Regions from separate parts of the Micromonospora sp. DT178 genome, predicted to be linked through region 1. Evidence: riboswitches for the same ligand, from Rfam matches in the RefSeq annotation. Region 1 holds a riboswitch; the other holds the start of a gene.
What was found. Region 1 has a riboswitch for thiamine pyrophosphate ahead of thiE (thiamine phosphate synthase). Riboswitches for the same ligand answer to the same signal wherever they lie in the genome.
Positions count from the first base shown of each region.

Region 2: it holds a riboswitch for thiamine pyrophosphate, as region 1 does, so the genes downstream of both, ACLQ22_RS29200 (ECF transporter S component) here and thiE (thiamine phosphate synthase) in region 1, are expected to answer to the same signal.

Region 1 is NZ_JBNCKV010000002.1:378,130-388,518, forward strand. Features, by position in the region: gene ACLQ22_RS05605 (hypothetical protein) at 1-1,156, opposite strand, end outside; gene ACLQ22_RS05610 (class I SAM-dependent methyltransferase) at 1,387-1,992, shown strand; gene ACLQ22_RS05615 (ABC-F family ATP-binding cassette domain-containing protein) at 2,034-3,713, shown strand; gene ACLQ22_RS05620 (nucleotidyltransferase domain-containing protein) at 3,710-4,507, shown strand; gene ACLQ22_RS05625 (aldo/keto reductase) at 4,691-5,653, shown strand; gene ACLQ22_RS05630 (endonuclease domain-containing protein) at 6,052-6,714, opposite strand; TPP riboswitch at 7,079-7,187, shown strand; gene thiE (thiamine phosphate synthase) at 7,182-7,808, shown strand; gene thiO (glycine oxidase ThiO) at 7,802-9,001, shown strand; gene thiS (sulfur carrier protein ThiS) at 8,992-9,192, shown strand; gene ACLQ22_RS05650 (thiazole synthase) at 9,189-9,968, shown strand; gene ACLQ22_RS05655 (thiamine phosphate synthase) at 10,064-10,389, shown strand, end outside.
Region 2 is NZ_JBNCKV010000022.1:83,437-93,825, reverse strand. Features, by position in the region: gene ACLQ22_RS29245 (ArsR/SmtB family transcription factor) at 1-293, shown strand, start outside; gene ACLQ22_RS29240 (Fur family transcriptional regulator) at 296-688, shown strand; gene ACLQ22_RS29235 (hypothetical protein) at 909-1,514, shown strand; gene ACLQ22_RS29230 (acyl-CoA dehydrogenase family protein) at 1,539-3,572, opposite strand; gene ACLQ22_RS29225 (DUF6328 family protein) at 3,688-4,188, opposite strand; gene ACLQ22_RS29220 (sugar isomerase domain-containing protein) at 4,310-5,074, opposite strand; gene ACLQ22_RS29215 (alpha/beta fold hydrolase) at 5,130-5,960, opposite strand; gene ACLQ22_RS29210 (TIGR03943 family putative permease subunit) at 6,017-6,820, opposite strand; gene ACLQ22_RS29205 (permease) at 6,817-7,758, opposite strand; TPP riboswitch at 8,019-8,124, shown strand; gene ACLQ22_RS29200 (ECF transporter S component) at 8,198-8,791, shown strand; gene ACLQ22_RS29195 (ABC transporter ATP-binding protein) at 8,913-10,328, shown strand.

The DNA.
Region 1 (10,389 bases):
CCCCGTCCTGCGTGCCGGTGTCGCCCGCGCCATCGTCGGTCGGCTGGCCGGCCGTGCCGCCGTCCGCCCGGCGCTCCAGCACGCCCCGGTTGAGGTGCAGCTCGATCATGTCGAAGAGGATCTCCCGGGCCTTCGTGTCGCCGGACCTGATCGTCTCGCCGTCGCTGCGGGCGACCACCGCGTACGCGAGGTAGTGGCCGCGCACCTGCCAGCCGACGCGGGCCGGCGCGGTGGCGATCGCCGCGCTGTCCTCGTCGACCGCCATGCCCCGGAACCGGCCCTCCCGCTCGTCGAGCAGCAACCGGATCCGGTCCCGGGCGCGTTCGGCGTTGGCCCGGTCGGTCAGGTTGAACAACCCGGTGGTGACGAGGTGGCCGCCGTCGGGCGTCCGCAGCGTGGCCCGGACCACCTGGGTGCAGCCGAGACGGACCAGCAGGTCGGCGACCTCACCGGTGGCCGCCACCGCGCAGCTGGCGCTGGACTGGCTCTTCAACACCTTGTAGGCGGGCTCCCCGTCGGCGACGACGAGCTGCTTGCCGGGGAAGAGTTCCTTGGCGGTCAGCGGCGCCTGGTCGGTGTCCCGCGAGTCGAGGGCCTGCGCCCCGACGTCGGCGGACTCGGCCGCCTCCGGTTGGGACGTGGGCGCGGTCTGCGGCGTCCCGTCGCGCTCGGCCAGCAGGGCGGCGGCGCCGAGGCCGCAGAGCGCGAGCAGCGCGAGGACGGCCGCGCCGCCGACCACGACCTGCCACCACCGGCCGCCGCCACCCCGCTGCGACCGCCCGGCTGACAGCGGCGGTTCGACGGGCGGTGGCGGCTCGACCGGCGCGGGCGGCTGGATCGGCGGCGGCTCGACCGGCGCGGGCGGCTGGATCGGCGGCGGCTCGACCGGCGCGGGCGGCTGGGCCGGCGACTGCGCCTCGACGGGTGCCCGCACGTGGGCGGGCGGCGGTGGCGACACCTGCGCCGCGGCGCGGACCGGCTCCGGCGCGGCGGAGGGCAGCGCGACCCGGTTGGCGCGGGGCAGCGACGGCGTCGGGAAGCGGGACGGGGAGGGGCCGGCTGGGGGAGGCGGACCGGCACCGAGCACCGACCCGTCGGACCCGGGCTCCGGGTACTCCATGAATGCGTCCTCATCGGACTCGTACCGATACACCATGCCGCCCAGAGTAGGAGGCATTGTCCCTTTAGGTGTGAATAATGGGAAATTGCGGGCGGAGTCGTTTCGTCCCGTGCTGGGCACGCGCCGCCGTGCCGGGCCCACGCCGCCGCCGTGCCCGGCCTGGTGGGCCTGGCCGGCCTGGTCGTGCCGCCGTGCCCGCCGGGCCGGCCTGGTCGTGCCGCCGGGCCCGCGCCGGGGTGAGCGGCGGCGGTGCGAGAATTGCCGGCGTGACCGGCGAACACTACTTCACCGCTGAACCCACGACCGCCGCCAGCCCGCGCGAGGTCGAGTTCTCCGTCGCCGGCCGCGACTACGCCCTGGCGTCCTCCGCCGGCGTCTTCTCCGCCGCCCGCCTCGACCCCGGCACGGCGGTGCTGCTGCGCAAGGCCGAGCTGCCGTCCGCCGAAACCACCGGCGCCCTGCTCGACCTCGGCTGCGGCTTCGGCCCGATCACCTGCGTGCTCGCCAGCTCCGCGCCGTCGGCGACCGTGTGGGCCGTCGACGTCAACGAACGGGCCCGCGAACTCACCGCGGCCAACGCCGCGCGGGTCGGCGCGGCCGACCGGGTGCGCGTCGCCGCGCCGGATGACGTACCCGCCGACCTGACCCTGGCGGAGATCTGGTCCAACCCCCCGATCCACGTCGGCAAGGACGAGCTGCACGGGATCCTGCTGCGCTGGCTGCCCCGGCTCGCCCCGGACGGCGTCGCCTGGCTGGTGGTGGCCCGCTATCTCGGCGGGGACTCGTTGCAGCGTTGGCTGGTCGAGCAGGGCTGGCAGGTGGGGCGCCACGCCAGCCAGAAGGGCTACCGGGTGCTGCGGGTCACCCGGTAAATGGTTGGGCCGCCCGGCCCGTGCTCGGGCAGGATGCCGACGTGGGATACGTGGACGTGGCAGCGGTCGGGCACATCCTCCCCGACGGTCGGGAACTCTTCTCCGACGTGTCGTTCCGGGTCGGGGAGGGCGCCAAGGTGGCCCTGGTCGGGCCGAACGGCGCGGGCAAGACGACGTTGCTGCGGATGGTCGCCGGCGACCTGCCGGTGAAGACCGGCGCGATCGCGCGCTCCGGCGGGCTGGGCGTGATGCGCCAGTTCATCGGGATGATCGGCGACGAGTCGACGCTGGCCGACCTGGCCCTGTCGCTGGCCCCGCCCGCGCTGCGTGACGCCGGCCGCCGGCTGGTCGAGACCGAGGGGGCCATGCGCGCCGCCGAGGTCCGCGGCAAGTACAGCACCGCCGCCGGCAAGGCCCAGCTGGCGTACGCGGACGCGCTCGCGGCCTGGGGCGAGATCGGCGGGTACGACGCCGAGGTGCTCTTCGACACGGTCGCCACCATCGTGCTCGGTTTGCCCTGGGAGAGCGCCCGGGAACGGCCCGTCCGGACCCTCTCCGGCGGTCAGCAGAAGCGCTTCGCCCTCGAACTGCTGCTGCGCGGCCCCGACGAGGTGCTGCTCCTCGACGAGCCGGACAACTTCCTCGACGTGCCCGGCAAGCGCTGGCTGGAAGGGCGGCTGCGCGAGTCGACCAAGTCGGTGCTCTACGTCTCGCACGACCGGGAGTTGCTCGCCCACACCGCCGACCGGGTGGTCGCCGTGGAGGGCGGCAGCGCCTGGGTGCACCCGGGTGGCTTCGCGAGCTGGCACGAGGCCAGGGTGGCCCGGCACGCCCGCCTCGACGAGCTGCGCAAGCGGTGGGACGAGGAGCACCAGAAGCTGCGCGAGCTGATGCTGATGTACAAGCAGAAGGCCGCGTACAACGACGGGATGGCGTCGCGCTACCAGGCCGCGCAGACCCGGTTGCGCAAGTTCGAGGAGGCCGGGCCGCCGCCCGTACCGCCGAAGGACCAGGACATCCGGATGCAGCTCACCGGCGGGCGGACCGGCAAGCGCGCGGTGATCTGCGAGCAGCTGGAGCTCGACGGCCTGACCTTCCCCTTCGACCTGGAGATCTGGTACGGCGACCGGGTCGCGGTGCTCGGCGCCAACGGGACGGGCAAGTCGCACTTCCTGCGGCTGCTCGCCCGGGGCGGCACCGACCCCGACCCGGCGAACGGCCCGGTCGACGGCGCCGCCGCGCTCGCGCCGGTGGTGCACGACGGGGTGGCCCGGCTCGGCGCCCGCGTACGCCCCGGACACTTCTCGCAGACCCACGACCGGCCGGAACTGATGACGAAGACCCTCGTCGAGATCCTCTGGCGGGGCGACGAGCACCGGACCGGCATGGACCGGCACGCCGCGATGGCGGCGCTGAGCCGGTACGAGCTGGCGGGGCAGGGCGACCAACGCTTCGGCACCCTCTCCGGCGGTCAGCAGGCGCGTTTCCTGGTGCTGCTGCTGGAGCTGTCCGGCGCGACGCTGCTGCTGCTCGACGAGCCCACCGACAACCTCGACCTGGCCTCGGCGGAGGCGCTGGAGGCCGGGCTGACGGCGTTCGAGGGGACCGTGGTGGCGGTGACCCACGACCGCTGGTTCACCCGCTCCTTCGACCGGTTCGTGCTCTTCCGGGGCGACAACGAGGTGGTGGAGACCCCGGAACCGGTCTGGGACGTGGCGTGATCCCCGCCGACCTGGCCGACCGCCTCTGCGCGGTCGGCGGGGTCGTCGCCGTCGCCCTCGGCGGCAGCCGGGCCCGGGGCGAGCACCGGCCCGACTCCGACTGGGACCTCGGCCTCTACTACCGGGGCGAACTGGACGTGCCGGGCCTGCGCGCCGTCGCCGCGACCGTCGCCGACGAGGAGGTCGAGCTGACCCCGCCCGGCGGCTGGGGGCCGTGGGTCGACGGCGGCGGATGGCTGCGCGTCGGCGGGGCGGCGGTCGACTGGATCTACCGTGACCTCGACCGGGTGCACCGGACCTGGGCCGACTGCCGGGTCGGCCGGTACGAGATCGGCGTGCAGGCCGGGCACCCGCTCGGTTTCTACTCGTCCGCCTATGCGGGTGAGGTGGCGCTCTGCCGCGTGCTCGGCGACCCGACCGGTGAGCTGACCGCGCTGCGGGAGGAGACCCGCGCGTACCCGCCGGCCCTGGCCGACGCCCTGACCGCCGGCGGGTGGGAGGCCCGGTTCCTGGTCGACGGTGCGGCCAAGGCCGCCGTGGCCGGCGACGGCGGATACGTGGCCGGCTGCCTGTTCCGGGCGATCGGGGTACTCGCCCAGGTGCTGCATGCCCGGGCGGGGCGGTGGCTGGTCAACGAGAAGGGCATGATCGCCGCTGCGGGACGGCTGCCCGGCGCGCCGCCCGACTTCGCCCGGCGGGCGCAGGCGCTGCTCGGCGCGGTCGGGCACACGCCGGACGAGCTGGCCGGCACGCTCGCCGCCGCCCGCCGGCTCGTCGCCGACGTGCTCGACTGACGGTCCACGACGTACGCCGGACGGCTTCGCCGTCGGTGCGCGTGGTTCCTGCGTGGGCCTCGTGGTCCGCGGGTGCGTGGGTCGTGCCTGGGCCTTGCGGCCCGCGGGGCCTGGTTCGGCTTCGCGGTCCGTGCGTGTGGTGGGCTTCGCGGTCCGCAGCGTGCGCCCGGCGGCCGGCATAGGGTGGATCTCGTGACTGAGATGACCTACCGCCGGTTGGGCGACTCCGGGCTCGTGGTGTCCGTGGTCGGCATCGGCTGCAACAACTTCGGCCGCAAGCTCGACCTCGACGGCACCCGCGCGGTGGTCGACGCCGCGCTCGACGCCGGGATCAACTTCTTCGACACCGCCGACATCTACGGGGAGCCGCAGGGCGGCTCCGAGGAACTGCTGGGCCAGGCGCTCAAGGGCCGGCGCGACGACGTCGTGGTGGCCACCAAGTTCGGCATGGACATGAACGGCCTGAACGGCCCCGACTTCGGCGCCCGGGGTGCCCGTCGCTACATCGCCCGGGCGGTGGAGGCGTCGCTGCGCCGGCTCGGCACCGACCACATCGACCTCTACCAGATGCACGAGCCCGACCCGGGCACCCCGATCGACGAGACGCTCGCCGCGCTCGACGACCTCGTCCGGGCCGGCAAGGTCCGCTACCTGGGCAACTCCAACTTCGCCGGCTGGCAGATCGCCGACGCGGACTGGGTGGCCTCGTCGAACGGCCGGTCCCGGTTCATCAGCGCGCAGAACCACTACAGCCTGCTGGAGCGCGGCGTCGAGGCCGAGGTGGTGCCGGCGTGCGAGCGCTTCGGCCTCGGGCTGCTGCCGTTCTTCCCGCTGGCCAACGGGCTGCTCACCGGCAAGTACAAGCGCAACGAGGCCCCGCCGGCCGGCAGCCGCCTCGCCGGTGGCGGCCGGTACGCCCAGCGACTCGCCGCCGCCGACTGGGACACCATCGAGGCGATCGAGGCGTATGCCGCCGAGCGGGGGCTGTCGATGCTCCAGGTGGCGATCGGCGGGCTGGCCGCCCAGCCCGCGGTGACCTCGGTGATCGCCGGCGCCACCACGCCCGAGCAGGTACGCGCCAACGCGGCGGCGGGCACCTGGCAACCCGCCGACGAGGACCTGGAAGCCCTGCGCGCCGCCCTCTGAGCCACGTCGACACCGCCCCCGGCACCGCAGCACTGCGGCACCGGGGGCGATGCGCTGCCACCACGTCACCGCCGCCATCGGGGCACACCAACGCGACGCAAGTGCCGCGCGGCACCCACCGCCCCCGGGCCATCCCGCCACCCACACCCAGCGGTGGCTCGGTGGAACGGCACGAGTGTCACGCGTCCCCGGAAACACCCGCCATGTTCCACTGACGGTCGAGTTGCACGGTGCACCCCTACGCCGCGGTGCAATGGCGGGTGCCGCCGCGCGCGTGGCTGGGTGGAACGGCACGGGTGTCATCCAGTACCTGAAACACCCGCAGCGTTCCACCGAGGCCGGCGAGGTGGTGGTGGGTGGTGTTTCGGCGGGGTCGTCCACCGAGGGCGGTGGTCGGGTCAGGTGGAGGGGTGGCGTTCGCGGAGGGCCTGGTGCACCAGGGCGACGGTGCGAGTGGGGTGCCGGAGCACGTCGTCGGCGGTGAAGCGCAGGACGATCCAGCCGGCCGCGCGCAGGGCGTTCAGCCGGGCGACGTCCTGGCGGAAGTGGGCGCGTTCCCGGTGGTGGTCGCCGTCGTACTCGACCGCGACGCGCAGGGCGGGCCAGGCCAGGTCCACCCGGCCGACGAACCGCCCGTCGGCCTTGCGAACGTCGTGCTGGGCGACCGCTGGTGGCAACCCCGCGTCGAGCAGGAGCAGCCGGAGGCGGGTCTCCATCGGAGACTCGGCCAGCGGCTCCGCCAGCGCCAGGACCTCCCGAAGCAGGGGCAGGCCGGGCCAGCCGGACCGCGCGTCGGCGTACGCGCGCAACGCGGCGAGTTTCACCGCCCGGCGGTGCAGCAGCGCGTCGACGGCGACCAGGGCATCGTCCCGGGGAGCCCGGCGGCCCAGGTCGAAGGCGGTGCGCAGGGGAGTGGTGACGGGCAGCCCGCCGAGGCGCGTGCGATCGGAATCCGGCACCACCGACCGGTGCACCCGAAGACGGGGGTGGGCGCGCATCCGCGCGGCGCGTGGCAGCAGCACGGTGACCGGCGCGTTCCGGCTGAGCAGGTCGACACCCACAGGTACGCGGCGCTGCGGCCGGCGATCGCCCCGCCGACCGGCAGCGACAGTGCGACCGCATCGCACCACATCCGGTGGTCGTCCGGCCGGTAGCCGTCACGGTGCACGTGGACGTCGGGGAGGAGCCGCTGCCAGGACGGCCCGCGCAGCATCGTCCAGGTCAGCAGCCCTTCGGCGATGGCGGTGCTGGCCCGGAACGGCAGGAAGGCGAGGCGGGGCGGCACCCGGACGGCGGAGGGCATCCGGACAGCATCGCGTGACGGTACGGTCACGCGCCGCCCCGTCCCTCGGGTTCGGGCTGTCGGTGTGAAATCCGTAGCTCGACCTTGGCGGATCCGGCGATCCGTCGTACGGTGACACCCGCAAGTGACCCACGGGAGCCCGGTACACCGGGCTGAGAGGGGGGCTGTGAGCCCCCGACCGTCGAACCTGATCCGGGTAATGCCGGCGCAGGGAGGAGTGTTGCCGTGCCGTCCCTTGGGCGACTGCATCTCATCACCGACACCCGACCCGGGCGGGATCCGCTCACCGTGCTGCGGGCCGCCCTCCCGGTGGCCCGCGCGGAACTGGTCGTGCAGGTCCGGGTGACCGACGACGCCACGGACCGGGAGGCGTACGACCTGGCCCGCCGGGCGGTCGCGCTCTGCGCCCGGTACGACGCCACCTGCCTGGTCAACGACCGGCTGCACGTGGCGCTGGCCGTGGGCGCCGCCGGCGGGCACGTCGGCGCCGACGACCTGCCGGTCGGGGCCGCCCGCCGGGTGCTCGGCGCGACCGCCGTGCTCGGCGCGACCGCCCGGGAGCCGGGGACGGCCGCCGAGGCGGTCGCCGCCGGGGCCAGCTACCTGGGCGTGGGCCCCTGCCACGCCACCCACACCAAGACGGGGTTGCCGTCGCCGATCGGTCCGGCCGGGGTACGCGCCGTCGCCGACGCCGTGGACGTGCCGGTCGTCGCGATCGGCGGGGTGACCGCCGCGAGGGTGCCCGCGCTGCTGGCCGCCGGGGCGTACGGGGTGGCGGTGGTGGGAGCCCTCTCCGGAGCGGCGGATCCGGCCCGGGCGACGACGGAGCTGCTGGGAGCGCTGGGGTGCTGAACCGACCGGACGTCGCCGTGGTGGGGGCGGGACCGGTCGGGCTGGCGATCGCCTGGCGCTGCGCGCAGCGCGGACTGCGCGTCGTCGTGCACGACCCCGCCCCCGGATCCGGCGCGTCCCACGTCGCCGCCGGCATGCTCGCCCCGGTCGCCGAGGCGTACTTCGGCGAGCACGAGCTGACCGGGCTGCTGACCGCCTCCGCCGCCCGCTGGCCGGCCTTCGCCGCCGAGTTGACCGCCGCCACCGGCCTGGACGTCGGCTACCGGAGCGAGGGCACGCTGATGGTCGGGCTCACCGCCGACGACCTGGCCGAGGCGCGCCGGCTGTGGGCGTACCAGCAGGGGATCGGGCTGCCGGTGACGCCGCTGCGCCCGTCGGCGCTGCGGGACCGCGAGCCGGCGCTGGCCCCCCGGGTGCGCGGCGGGGCGCTCGCCGCCACCGACCACCAGGTCGACCCGCGCCGGCTGGTGCCGGCGCTGCGCGTGGCCGCCGAGCGGGCCGGCGCCACGCTGGTCCCCGTCGCCGTGCGCTCCCTGTCCGACGTGGACGCCCACGTCACGGTGGTCGCGGCCGGCTGCGGCGCCGCGGCCCTGACCGGGCTGCCGGTGCGGCCGGTGAAGGGGCAGGTGGTCCGGCTCCGCGCGCCGGGCGGCGGCGCGCCGGGCTTCCGGCACGTCATCCGGGGGTACGCCGACGGCGAGCACGTCTACCTCGTGCCCCGCGACGACGGGGAGGTGGTGGTGGGCGCGACCGTCGAGGAGCGCTCCGACACCGACGTGTCCGCCGGGGCGGTGCTGCGCCTGCTGCGCGCCGCCGTCGACCTGCTGCCCGAGCTGGCCGAGTACGACCTGGTCGAGACCCTCGCCGGCCTGCGCCCCGGCACCCCCGACAACGCCCCGATCCTCGGCCCGCTGGCGGGCCGGCCCGGCGTGCTCGCCGCCACCGGGCACCACCGGCACGGCATCGTGCTCACCCCGGTCACCGCCGACCTGATCGCCGAGCTGGTCGTCACGGGTGCGACGGACCCCCTGCTCGCCCCCTTCACCCCGGCCCGGTTCGCGACGCCGCCGACCGTTGGACCCGCCACCGACCCGGCCACCCCCGCAGGCCCGGCGACCTCCGCCGTCCCGGCCGCCGTCGCCCGGCTCGGGCACGACCCGTCCGCACCCGAGAAGGAGCACACGTGGAACTGACGGTGAACGGCGCCGGGCGCAGCCTGCCCGGCGGCTCGACCGTGGCGGACCTGGTCCGCGCGGTCACCGACCAGCAGCGCGGCCTCGCCGTCGCGGTCAACGGGGAGGTGGTGCCGCGTACGGGCTGGCCGGCGACCGTGCTGCGCGACGGCGACCGCGTCGAGGTGCTCAGCGCCGCGCAGGGCGGGTGACGGGGGTGAGCTTCGACCTGGGTGGCGTGAGCTTCAGGTCCCGGCTGATCCTCGGCACCGGCGGCGCGGCCAACCTGCGGGTGCTGGAGGACGCGATCCGCGCCTCCGGCACCGAACTGGTCACCCTGGCGCTGCGCCGGGTCGACACCGCCCCCGGTACCGCCGGCGGGCTGCTGGACCTGCTGGACCGCTGCGGCGTGCGGCTGCTGCCGAACACCGCCGGCTGCTACACCGCCGGCGAGGCGGTGAAGGTGGCGCACCTGGCCCGGGAGGCGTTCGGCACCGACTGGGTGAAGCTGGAGGTGATCGGCGACGAGCGCACGCTGCTGCCCGACGGGGTGGAGCTGCTGCGCGCCGCCGAGGAACTCGTCGACGACGGGTTCGTGGTGTTGCCGTACACGTCGGACGACCCGATCCTGGCACGCCGGCTGGCAGACGTCGGCTGCGCCGCGGTGATGCCGGCGGGCGCGCCGATCGGCTCCGGGCTGGGCGTGTCGAACCCGCACCACATCCGGCTGATCCGGCAGGGCGTCGACGTGCCGGTGATCCTGGACGCCGGCATCGGCACCGCCTCGGACGCCGCGCTGGCCATGGAGCTGGGCTGCGACGCGGTGCTGCTCGCCAGCGCGGTCACCCGCGCCGCCGACCCGGTGGCGATGGCCACCGCGATGCGGTACGCGGTCGAGGCAGGCCGGCTCGCGTACGGGGCCGGCCGGATCGCCCGCCGCTTCCACGCGCTCGCCTCCACCCCGGACGAGGGACGGCCGGACCTGTGACCGCCAGCCCCGGTCCCGCTCTCGCCGCTTCGGCTTTGGTGTCGGCTGCGGATCTTGGTACGGAAGGGCCCCTGGAGGGGCCGTTTCCCGCCAAGATCTCGGGCGGGCCGGCCGGCGTCGTGCTGTTGACGGACCGGTGGCAGGCGCGGCGGTCGTTGGTCGACGTCGTGGCGGGCGCGGTCGCCGGGGGAGTGCGGTGGGTGGTGCTGCGGGAGAAGGACCTGCCCCGGGCCGAGCGCGCCGCCCTCGCCGTCGAGCTGCGCGCGATCCTCGCCGAGGCGGGCGGCGCCCTGGTCGTCGCCGGCCCCGACCCGCTCGGCGGCGACGCCGTGCACCTGCCGTCGGCGGGGCCGTACCCGCCGCCGCGCCTCGGCCTGGTCGGCCGATCCTGCCACGACCGGGCGGAGCTGGCGCGACTGAC
Region 2 (10,389 bases), on a different contig from region 1:
ACGGATCAGGCTACGACGCCTTCGAGGGCGCAAGCGAGCTCTTGCGTGCCCTCTCGGCGCCGATCCGGTTGGCCATCGTCAGCGAGCTCGCCGAGGGCGAGCGTTGCGTGCACGAGCTGGTCGACAAGCTCGGCGCCGCGCAGCCGCTGGTCTCCCAGCACCTGCGGGTGCTGCGGGGCGCCGGCGTGGTGCGCGGCTCCCGGCGGGGTCGCGAGATCGCGTACGCGCTGGTCGACGAGCACGTCGCACACATCGTGGCCGACGCGGTGAGCCACGCCGGGGAGGGATCATGATCATGACGGGTGCCACGGTCCGCAACACCCGGCAGCGCTCGGCGGTGAGCGCGCTGCTCGGCGAGCTGGAGGGCTTCCACAGCGCGCAGGATCTGCACGCGATGCTGCGCGAGCGCGGCGAGCGGGTCGGGCTGACCACCGTCTACCGCACGCTCCAGGGGCTCGCCGACACCGGCGAGATCGACGTGATGCGCCCGCCGGGCGGCGAGCACCTCTACCGCCGGTGCAGCGAGGGTCACCACCACCACCTGGTCTGCCGGTCCTGCGGCCGCACGGTGGAGGTCGCGGGGCCGACGGTGGAGAGCTGGGCCGAGCGGGTGGCGGCGAAGCACGGCTACGCCGACGTCAGCCACACCCTGGAGATCTTCGGCACCTGCCCGGCCTGCGCGGGCTGACCCCGCCCGTAGCGCCGACCGCGGGTCCACCGTCGCGCCGGCCGCGGGTCCACCCGTTGTGCCGGCCGCCGTTGCGCCGGCCGCGGGTCCGCCCGTTGCGCCGTCCACCGTCGTGCCGCCGTTGGCGCCGTCCGCCGTCGTGCCGTCCGCCGGGCGCCGGGCGGTGCGCCGCCGTTCGCGTCGCGTGCCGGGGACGGGTGCGCGTGGCACGCTGTCCGGCGTGAAGATCTACGCCGATCGTTTCCCGACCGCCGTCCGACAGTTGATCACCGACCTGCTCGTCGTCGCCTGGGTGTACGGCGCGATCCGTGGCGCGCTGTGGCTGCACGACCTGGTCCAGAAGCTCGCCGTACCCGGGCAGAAGCTGGAGGGGGCCGGCAGCGGCCTCGCCGACAACCTGGCCGAGGCGGGCGGCAAGGTCGACCGGGTGCCACTGGTCGGCGACGAGCTGACCGCGCCGTTCGAGCGGGCCGCCACCGCCGCCCGCTCGCTGGCCGAGGCGGGGCGCGACCAGCAGGAGCTGGTCGACCAGCTCGCCCTCGCGCTGGCCGTCGCCGTGCTGGTCTTCCCGCTCGGCCTGGTGCTCTTCGGTTGGCTGCCGCTGCGGGTGCGTTGGATGCGCCGGGCCGGCTCGGCGGCGAAGCTGGCCGCCGCCCCCGCCGGCCGGGACCTGCTGGCGCTGCGCGCGCTGGCCACCCAGCCGCTGGGGCGGCTGACCAGGATCGCGCCCGACGTGGCCGAGGCGTGGCGCCGCGGCGACGACGCCACCGTCGACGCGCTGGCCGCCCTGGAACTACGCCACCTGGGCCTCCGTCGCCCCCGCTAGACCCGCCCACCCCGGCGGACTGGGTCAGGAGGCAGGGGTGGGTGGGAGGCGGCGGCGGGCGTCGTCCGTCGTGGAGGGGCCGGGGGACCAGGGGGCCACCCAGGGCAGGTCGTCGGCGGGGGTGATCACGCCGTCCTCCAGGGCGGCGTAGCGCCCGGCGAGGATCCGCTTCGCGGCGACCGTGTCGACGGAGTCGGTGTTGTCCCACAGGGCGGTGAAGAGCGCGTCGATGCGGACCCGGGCCTGCCGGCAGAACAGGTCGGCCAGCTCCACGTTCTCGGGCCGGGCCTCCCGCTCGGCGTGGGCGCGTACGCAGACCGCGGACATGGCGAACAGCTCCGCGCCGATGTCCACGACCCGGCCGAGGAACGCCTGCTTGCGCTCCATCTTCCCCTGCCAGCGGGACATCGCGTAGAACGTCGAGCGGGCCAGCTTGCGCGAGGCGCGCTCCACCTGCCGCAGGTGGCCGGCGAGCGGGCCGAACTCGGCGTACGCCGACGGGCGCTGTCCCCTGCCGACGGCGAGGGTGGGCAGCCACCTCGCGTAGAAGGCGCCGGCCTTCGCCCCGGCCCTGGCCTTGCGGCCGAGCCCGGCGTCCGGGTCGATGATGTCGCCGGCGACCGACAGGTGCGCGTCGACCGCCTCGCGGGCGATGAGCAGGTGCATGATCTCGGTGGAGCCCTCGAAGATGCGGTTGATCCGCAGGTCGCGCAGCATCTGCTCGACGGCGGCGGGTCGCTCGCCCCGGGCGGCGAGCGAGTCGGCCGTCTCGTAGCCGCGGCCGCCCCGGATCTGCACCAGCTCGTCGGCGATCTTCCAGGCCATCTCGCTGGCGTAGAGCTTGACCAGCGCCGCCTCGATCCGGATGTCGTTGCGGTCGTCGTCGGCGAGCAGGCAGCAGAGGTCCAGCATGGTCTCCATGCCGTACGTCGTCGCGGCGATGAAGGAGAGCTTCTGGGCCACCGCCTCGTGCTCGCCCACGGGCCGCCCCCACTGCACCCGGTCGACGGCCCACTCCCGGGCCACGTTCAGCGCCCACTTGCCGGCGCCGACACACATGGCCGGCAGCGACAGCCGCCCGGTGTTCAGGGTGGTCAGCGCGATCTTCAGGCCCTTGCCCTCGCCACCGATGACGTTCTCCTTCGGTACGAAGACGTCGTGGAAGCGGGTCAGGCTGTTCTCCAGGCCGCGCAGGCCGATGAAGGCGTTGCGCCGCTCGACCGTGATGCCCTCCGTGTCGCCCTCGACGACGAAGGCGGTGATCCCGCCGCGCCGCCCCTCGGCGGCGGGCACCCGGGCCATCACGACGAGCAGGGTGGCGACGGTGCCGTTGGTGGCCCACAGCTTCACGCCGTTGAGCCGGTAGCCGGTGCCGTCGGGCGTGGGCTCGGCGGTGGTGGCCAGCCGGGCCGGGTCGGAGCCGACGTCCGGTTCGGTGAGCAGGAACGCGGAGACCTCGCCGGCGGCGAGCCGGGGCAGGAAGCGCTGCTTCTGCTCGGCGGTGCCGAACATCTTCAACGGCTGCGGCACCCCGATCGACTGGTGCGCCGAGAGCAGCGCGCCGATCGCCGGGCTGACCGAGCCGGCCAGCATGAGCGCCCGGCAGTAGTGCAGGTTGCTGAGCCCGAGCCCGCCGTACGACCGGTCGATCTTCATGCCGAAGGCGCCGAGGCGGGCCAGGCCCTGGAACACCTCGTCCGGGATGGACGCGTCCCGCTCGATCGCGGCGCCGTCCACCTCGGAGGCGAGGAACTCGCGGAACCGGCCGAGGAACTCGTCGGCGCGGGCGACGTCCTCCGGGTCGGAGCGCGGCCAGGGGTCGATCAGGTCGAGCCGGAACCGGCCGAGGAAGAGTTCCTTGCCGAAGCTGGGACGGTCCCAGGAGGACTCCCGGGCCGCCTCGGCGACCTGTCGGGCCTCCTTCTCGGAGACCTGACCGGCCTCCCTCGGCAGGGGCCCGGCCGCGCCGGCCGCCGGCGGGTCGTCGGCGGTGGCCGGCGTCGACCGGTCGGCGCCTGATCCGTCGGGCGCGGGTCGGCTGTTCTCTGTCGTGGTCACGGCGGCCCCCTCGAACCTCGGTCCGGATGCGTCAACGTGCTCGACGAACAGCACGCTACCCCCGGGTGTTACCCAGGGGTAGCGATCGGTAAATATCGAGCTTCGTCGACCCCGGTCAGTCGCTGAGGGACCGCGGCTCGTTCTCGTCGTCGTCGGCGTCGTCGTCGCCCCAGTTGCGCCGGGAGAACGGCAGGAACACCCAGAAGGTGAGGAACCAGAGGCCGATGAGGCCGCTGAGCACCAGGGCGATGCTCCGGTCCAGCACGAAGTCGGTGATCAGCAGCACCGCGCTGACCATCGAGATCAGCATGAAGGCGAGCCCACCACTGGCCATCCGGTGCGCGAACCGGACCAGCTCCGGCTTGCGGCCCTGCCGGAACAGCGCGCGGTGGAACGCCACCGGAGAAATGATCATCGCGGTGGCCGCGGCTGCCGACAGCAACGCGACGATGTAGACGTCCTTCTGGAAGCCACTCGTACGGGTGAAGCCGTTGCTGAACGGCAGGGTGAGCAGGAAGGCGAAGAGGATCTGCACGCCGGTCTGGGCGACCCGAAGCTCCTGGAGCAGGTCGGCGAAGTTGCGCTGCCAGCGCTGCTTCTCGGTTTCCTTGGACACGCGCTACCTCCGGTCAGACGGTACTGCCGGCGGGGGCGGCCGGCGGCAGCATCGCTGATGCCCCACCGGCCGACGCGCGAAACCGACTCACGTCGCTGCCCGGAGCGCCGGTCCCGTCCGGTCAGGAGCCGCGCCGGATCCGGCCTGCGTACCGGGCCTCCAGGGCGTTGTTGTGCTCGTCGCCCCCGGCGATGTTGGCCGACAGGTAGACCGGGGGCCGCTCCCCCGCCGCCAGCAGCCGGGCCACCACCTCGATCGTGATCTGCTGCGCCAGCAACGCCGCGGTGATCGACGAGACCGCGCCGACCGCGCCGCCGCCGGGCAGCGGCAGCGTCGCGTCGCCGTACGGGGCGCCGTTGTCGAGCACCACGTCGGCGAAGTCGGCGAGCTTGCGCCCCGACGGGTGGCGCGAGGTCATCTGCCCGGAGTGCTGCGCCGAGGTGATCGCGACCAGCCCGTGGCCCTTCTCCCTGACCAGCGACGCGAACTCCACCATCGCGCCGTTCACGCCCGAGTTGGAGGCGAGCACGAAGACGTCCCGGGGGCCGACCGGGGCCAGCTCGTAGAGGCGGTGCGCCACCGCCGGGTCGCGCTCCAGCAGCGGCCCGAGCACGTCCGCCGGGGCCCCGCCGCGGAGCACCAGGTCCCGCAGGGCGATCCGGTTCGTGGGGACCAGCCCGCCGGCCCGCCCGGCGATCTCCATGGCCAGCGCCTCGGAGTGGCCGGTGCCGAACGCGTGCACCACGCCGTCGGCGCGTACCGCCTCGGCGATCAGGTCGGCGGCCCGCCCCACCGCCTCGCGCTGGCTCTCGGCCACCCGGTTCATCGTGTCGGTTACCACGGCCAGGAAGTCCTCGGCCTTCACCGTCGTGTCTGCTCGGTCCATGTCGTACCTCCGTCAGGGGTGGGCCGGCGTCCGCCGGCCGGCGTCGCGGGGAAGGTCAGACCGGGTCGTGCACCCGGGCCAGGATCGCCTCGGCCAGCGGTGCGGGCGCCTCGTCGGGGATCCAGTGGCTCACCCGGGGCAGCTCGACGAAGCGGTAGTCCCCGGTCACGTGCTCGGCGCACGCCTCGGCGGCGGTCCGGCCGATCGCGATGTCGCGACCGCTCCACACGAACGTGGTCGGCACCGTCACCGGCCCGGTGGCGGCCAGGTCCCGGCGGGACATCGCGCGGTACCAGTTCAGGGCGGCGGTCAGCGCGCCCGGCTCGCGCATCGGGTCCGCGTACGCGGCCACCCGCGCGTCGTCGCCGACCCCGTGCAGCATCCGGCGCAGCCCGGTCGCGTTCAGCGCCAGCAGCGCCTTCTCCGCCGTGCCCGGCTTGCGGAACACCGTCATGTATGCCGAGCGCGCCTTCTGCCCCGCGTCCTCGGCCAGCGCCCACGCCATGGCGCCGGGGTGCGGCACGGAGACCGCGGTCAGCGTGCGGACCCGCTCGGGGTGGTGGGCCGCGACGGCCCAGGCCACGATCGCGCCCCAGTCGTGCCCCACCAGGTGCGCCGCGTCGACGCCCAGCGCGTCGAGTAGGCCCACGGCGTCGGCGACCAGTTCCGGCAGCCGGTACGCCTCGACGGCCTCGGGCCGCGCGCCCGGCGAGTAGCCGCGCTGGTCCGGCGCGTACGTGCGCAGGCCGGCGGCGTGCAGCGCGGGCACCACGTCGTCGAACTCCCCGCCGTGCTGGGGGAAGCCGTGCAGCAGCAGGACGGGCGTGCCGCCCTCCGGTCCGCCGACGCGGACGTCGAACGTGAACCCCCGGGCCTCGATCCGCATGATCGTGAGCCTACCCAGCGCCGCACCCGGCCGCCCGGGACTGCCGGGCCCACGGGTCACTCGTACTGTTGCCGGGGGACGGGCACCTGCCGCCAGGACTCCACGTCCAGGTAGGGGATCTCGGCGTCGTTGACCGGGTCGCGGGCGATGCGCTCGCTGTAGCGGCCGGTCACCTCGATCCAGGTGTCGTCGGCGAGCCCGTCGGGGGCCGCGCCGGTCAGCCCCAGCTTGACCGGCCGCCCGTCGGCGGCGCAGCAGGAGAGCACCATCCGGGCCAGCAGCGGCCGGCCGTCGGGGCCGATGGTGACGAAGCCGGTCAGCTGGACCCGGCGCTCGCCGATCGAGGCGCCCCGGTCGAACAGGGCCCGGGAGGCGTAGTCGAGCACGGCCACCCGCACGGGATCGCCGTCGGGCAGCGGCGGGTAGTCGGACGGCTGCTGCCGGGTGGTGACGGCGGTGCCGGCCTGCCCGGCCGCGTACGAGCCCAGGGCCGGCGGGGCGATCAGCAGCAGGCCCAGCACGGGCAGGATCAGCAGCCAGCCGACCCGGGGCTCGTGGTGGCCGTGGCCGTCGTGCCCGCCATCGCCGTCGTGCCCGTCGTGGTCGCCCTGAGCGTCGTGGCCGCCTTGGCCGCCCTGAGCGTGGTGGCCGTCGTGGTGGCCGGCGGGCGTGCGTCGCAGGAGCGGGCGCAGCTCGTAGAAGAGGGTCATGACCGCGGCGGCCACCAGCAGCAGGCCGGCGGCGATCAGGAAGGGCCGCAGCCCTTCCTTGACGTAGCGCAGGTGCAGGTCGGTGAGGCTGGCCCGGACAACCGCGCCCCCGAGCAGCAGCAGGACGACCGCCTGCGCCTGCCGGTTCACAGCAGCACCGCCCCGGTCCCGACGGCCACCGCGACGGCCACCGCGAAGGTGGTCGGGGCGAACCGCAGCGCGAACCGCCGGCCGAAGACCCCGGCCTGCATCGAGATGAGCTTGAGGTCAACCATCGGCCCCACCACCAGGAAGACCAGTCGGGAGGTCAGCGAGAACTGCGACAGCGAGGCGGCGACGAAGGCGTCCGCCTCGGAGCAGAGGGAGAGCAGCACCGCGAGCGCGGCCAGCGCGAGCACCGAGAGCACGGGGTCGTCGGCGAGCGTCTGCAACCAGCGCTCCGGCACCACGACGTTGATCGTGGCCGCGGCCGCCGCGCCGATCACCAGGAACCCGCCGGCGTGCGTGACGTCGTGCCGGACCGCCCCCCAGAACGCCCGCCCGCGCGAGCCGTCATCCAGCTCCGGCCGGCGCGGCAGCCGGATCCAGTCGGCCCGGCCGAGGCGCAGCCACAGCCAGCCCATCACCATCGCGACGACCAGGCTCGCGACGGCCCGGCCCAGGACCATCGCCGGGTCGTCGGGGAAGGCCACTGCGGTGGCGGTGAGCACGATCGGGTTGATCGCCGGGGCTGCGAGCAGGAACGCCAGGGCCGCGGCCGGGGTGACCCCGCGCCGGATCAGCGACCCGGCGATCGGCACCGCCCCGCACTCGCAGCCGGGCAGCACCACGCCGGCCGCGCTGGCCACCGGCACCGCGAGCGCGGGATGACGCGGCAGCGCCCGGGCCCAGAACGACCGGGGCACGAAGACGGCGATCACCGCGGAGAGCAGCACCCCGAAGACCAGGAACGGCACCGCCTGCACCATGACCGAGACGAAGACGGTGGTCCAGGTCTGCAACCGGGGCGCGGAGAGGGCGCGGGCGAGCGGCTCGCGGAAGAGGACCAGCAGGATGAGCAGGCCGGCGAGGACCTCCACCGACCCGATCTGCCGCTCCGGGCCGCGGGGCGCCGCCGGCGTCTCCTCGCGTACGCCCGGGGCGGCCACGTCCACCGCTCCGGGGTGCGGCCCGTCCGGCGCGCGGCGGTCAGCCTCGGATGTCACGTACGTGTCCCTCTGCCGGATTCCCAGTGGCCGCCCGAGAGTACCGGGCCGGGATCGGGGGCGTCGATCGAACGCGCTGGTGAGCTGCGCAAAGATCACTTTGCCCGATGATCTTCAAAGGTGTTAGCGTCGGGCCACAACTTCACATCCGACAGGGGAGCGCACAGCGCTGAGAGTGCGGGCACCGCCCGCAGACCCTCGAACCTGATCTGGGTAATGCCAGCGCAGGGAGTTCGGTCGACCTCCAGCCGCGTCGACGTCCGGCACGTTCCGGGCGCGGCGTGCGTCTTCTCCTGGTTCTCGTTCGGGACTGGGAGCAATCATGAGAGACAACAACACCGCCACCCGGTGGCGTACCGTCGACGTCGTCGTCGCCGCCGTGATCGCGGTGGCCTTCGGCGTCATCTTCTGGGCCTGGGGCCTGCTGTGGCGGGCCGTCGACCCGGCGTTCGCGTTCTTCCCCGCCGGCCAGGCGATCATGTACGGCGTGTGGCTGGTCCCGGCCGTCCTCGGCGGCCTGGTGATCCGCAAGCCCGGCGCGGCGCTCTTCTGCGAGGCGGTGGCGGCGACGGTCTCCGCGCTGCTCGGCTCGGAGTGGGGCGGCGTCACCATCGTGCAGGGCCTGATCCAGGGGCTCGGCGCCGAGCTGGCCTTCGCCGCGTTCCGGTACCGCTCGTTCCGGCTGCCCACCGCGCTGATCGCCGGCGCGCTGACCGGCCTCGGCGCGGCCCTGTTCGACTTCTTCGTCTGGAACAGCGAGTACGCCCTGGGCAGCTACCGGATCCCGTACGCCCTGCTCACCATCGTCAGCGCCACCGTCGTCGCCGGCGCCGGCGGCTGGGCCCTGACCCGCGCCCTGGCCACCACGGGCGCCCTGGACCGCTTCCCCGCCGCCCGCGACCGCACCCCCGTCTGACCCCACCCCCACCCCCACCGGGATCGAGGTTGATCATGAGGTTGACGGCGATGTGGATCTCCGTGGCTGCCGCCAACCTCATGATCGACGCTCGCGGGCGGGCCGGGAGGGAGGGGTTGCGGTGGGGGCGGTGACCTTGCGGGGGTTCGGGTGGCGGCACGCCGGGCGACGGGCGTGGGCCGTGCGGGGGGTCGACCTGCGCGTCGAGGTCGGCGAGCGGGTGCTGCTGCTGGGGCCCTCCGGGGCCGGCAAGAGCACGCTGCTCGCCGCGCTGGCCGGGCTGCTGCCCGAGGACTCGGGCGAGCAGGAGGGCACCGTCGAGATCAACGGGCTCGACCCCCGCAAGGGCCGGGAGCGGGTGGGCATCGTCTTCCAGGACCCGCAGACCCAGCTCGTGATGGCCCGCAGCGGCGACGACGTGGCGTTCGGGCTGGAGAACCGCGGCACCCCCGCCGGGGAGATCTGGCCCCGCGTCGACGAGGCGCTCACCCGGGTCGGCTTCCCGTACCCCCGGGACCGCCCCACCGCCGCGCTCTCCGGCGGCGAGCAGCAGCGGCTCGCCCTGGCCGGGGTGCTGGCCCTGCGCCCCGGTTTGCTGCTGCTCGACGAGCCGACCGCCAACCTCGACCCGACCGGCGCGGCGCTGATCCGGGCGGCGGTGGCCGGCGCGCTGGACGCCGACACCACGCTGATCCTGGTCGAGCACCGGGTCGCCGAGGCGCTGCCCCTGGTCGACCGGGTGGTCGTGCTCGAACCTGGCGGCGGCGTCCGCGCCGACGGCACGCCCGAGGCCGTCTTCGGCACGCACGGCGACGCGCTCGCCGACGAGGGCGTCTGGGTGCCCGGCCGCCCGGTACCGCCACGCCACGCGACCACGCCGGCCGGCGACGTGCTGCTCGCCGCCGACCGGCTCGGCCTGCCGCCCCGGCTGGCCCCCGTCGACCTGGCGGTACGCGCCGGCGAGGCGCTCGCCGTCCTCGGGCCCAACGGGGCCGGCAAGTCGACCCTCGCCCTGCTGCTCGGGGGCCTGCTCAAGCCCGGGGCCGGCCGGGTCACGGCGACGACGGCACTGGCCGGTGGCGACGCCCGCACGCCCCCGCACCGCTGGCGCGCCCCGGCACTGGCCCACCGGATCGGCTCGGTCTTCCAGGACCCGGAGCACCAGTTCGTCACCAACACCGTGTTCGACGAGCTGGCGCTCGGCCCGCGCCGCACCGGCCAGCCCGAGGCGGCGGTCCGGGCCACGGTGGACGGGCTGCTGTCCCGGCTGCGGTTGACCAAGCTCGCGGCGGCCAACCCGTACACCCTCTCCGGCGGGGAGGCGCGGCGGCTGAGCGTGGCGACCGCCCTGGCCACCGCCCCCCGCCTGCTCGTCTGCGACGAACCGACCTTCGGCCAGGACCGGCGCACCTGGCTGGAGCTGGTGGACCTCTTCGCCGAGCTGCGCGACGCCGGTCACGGCCTGGTCGCCGTCACCCACGATGCGGAGTTCGTCGCCGCCCTGGCAGATCGCCGCCTCACCCTGGAACGCCCGTGACCAGCGAACGGACCGCCGCACCGGTCACCCACCCAGACCGCCGCCACACCCTGGAGCGGGC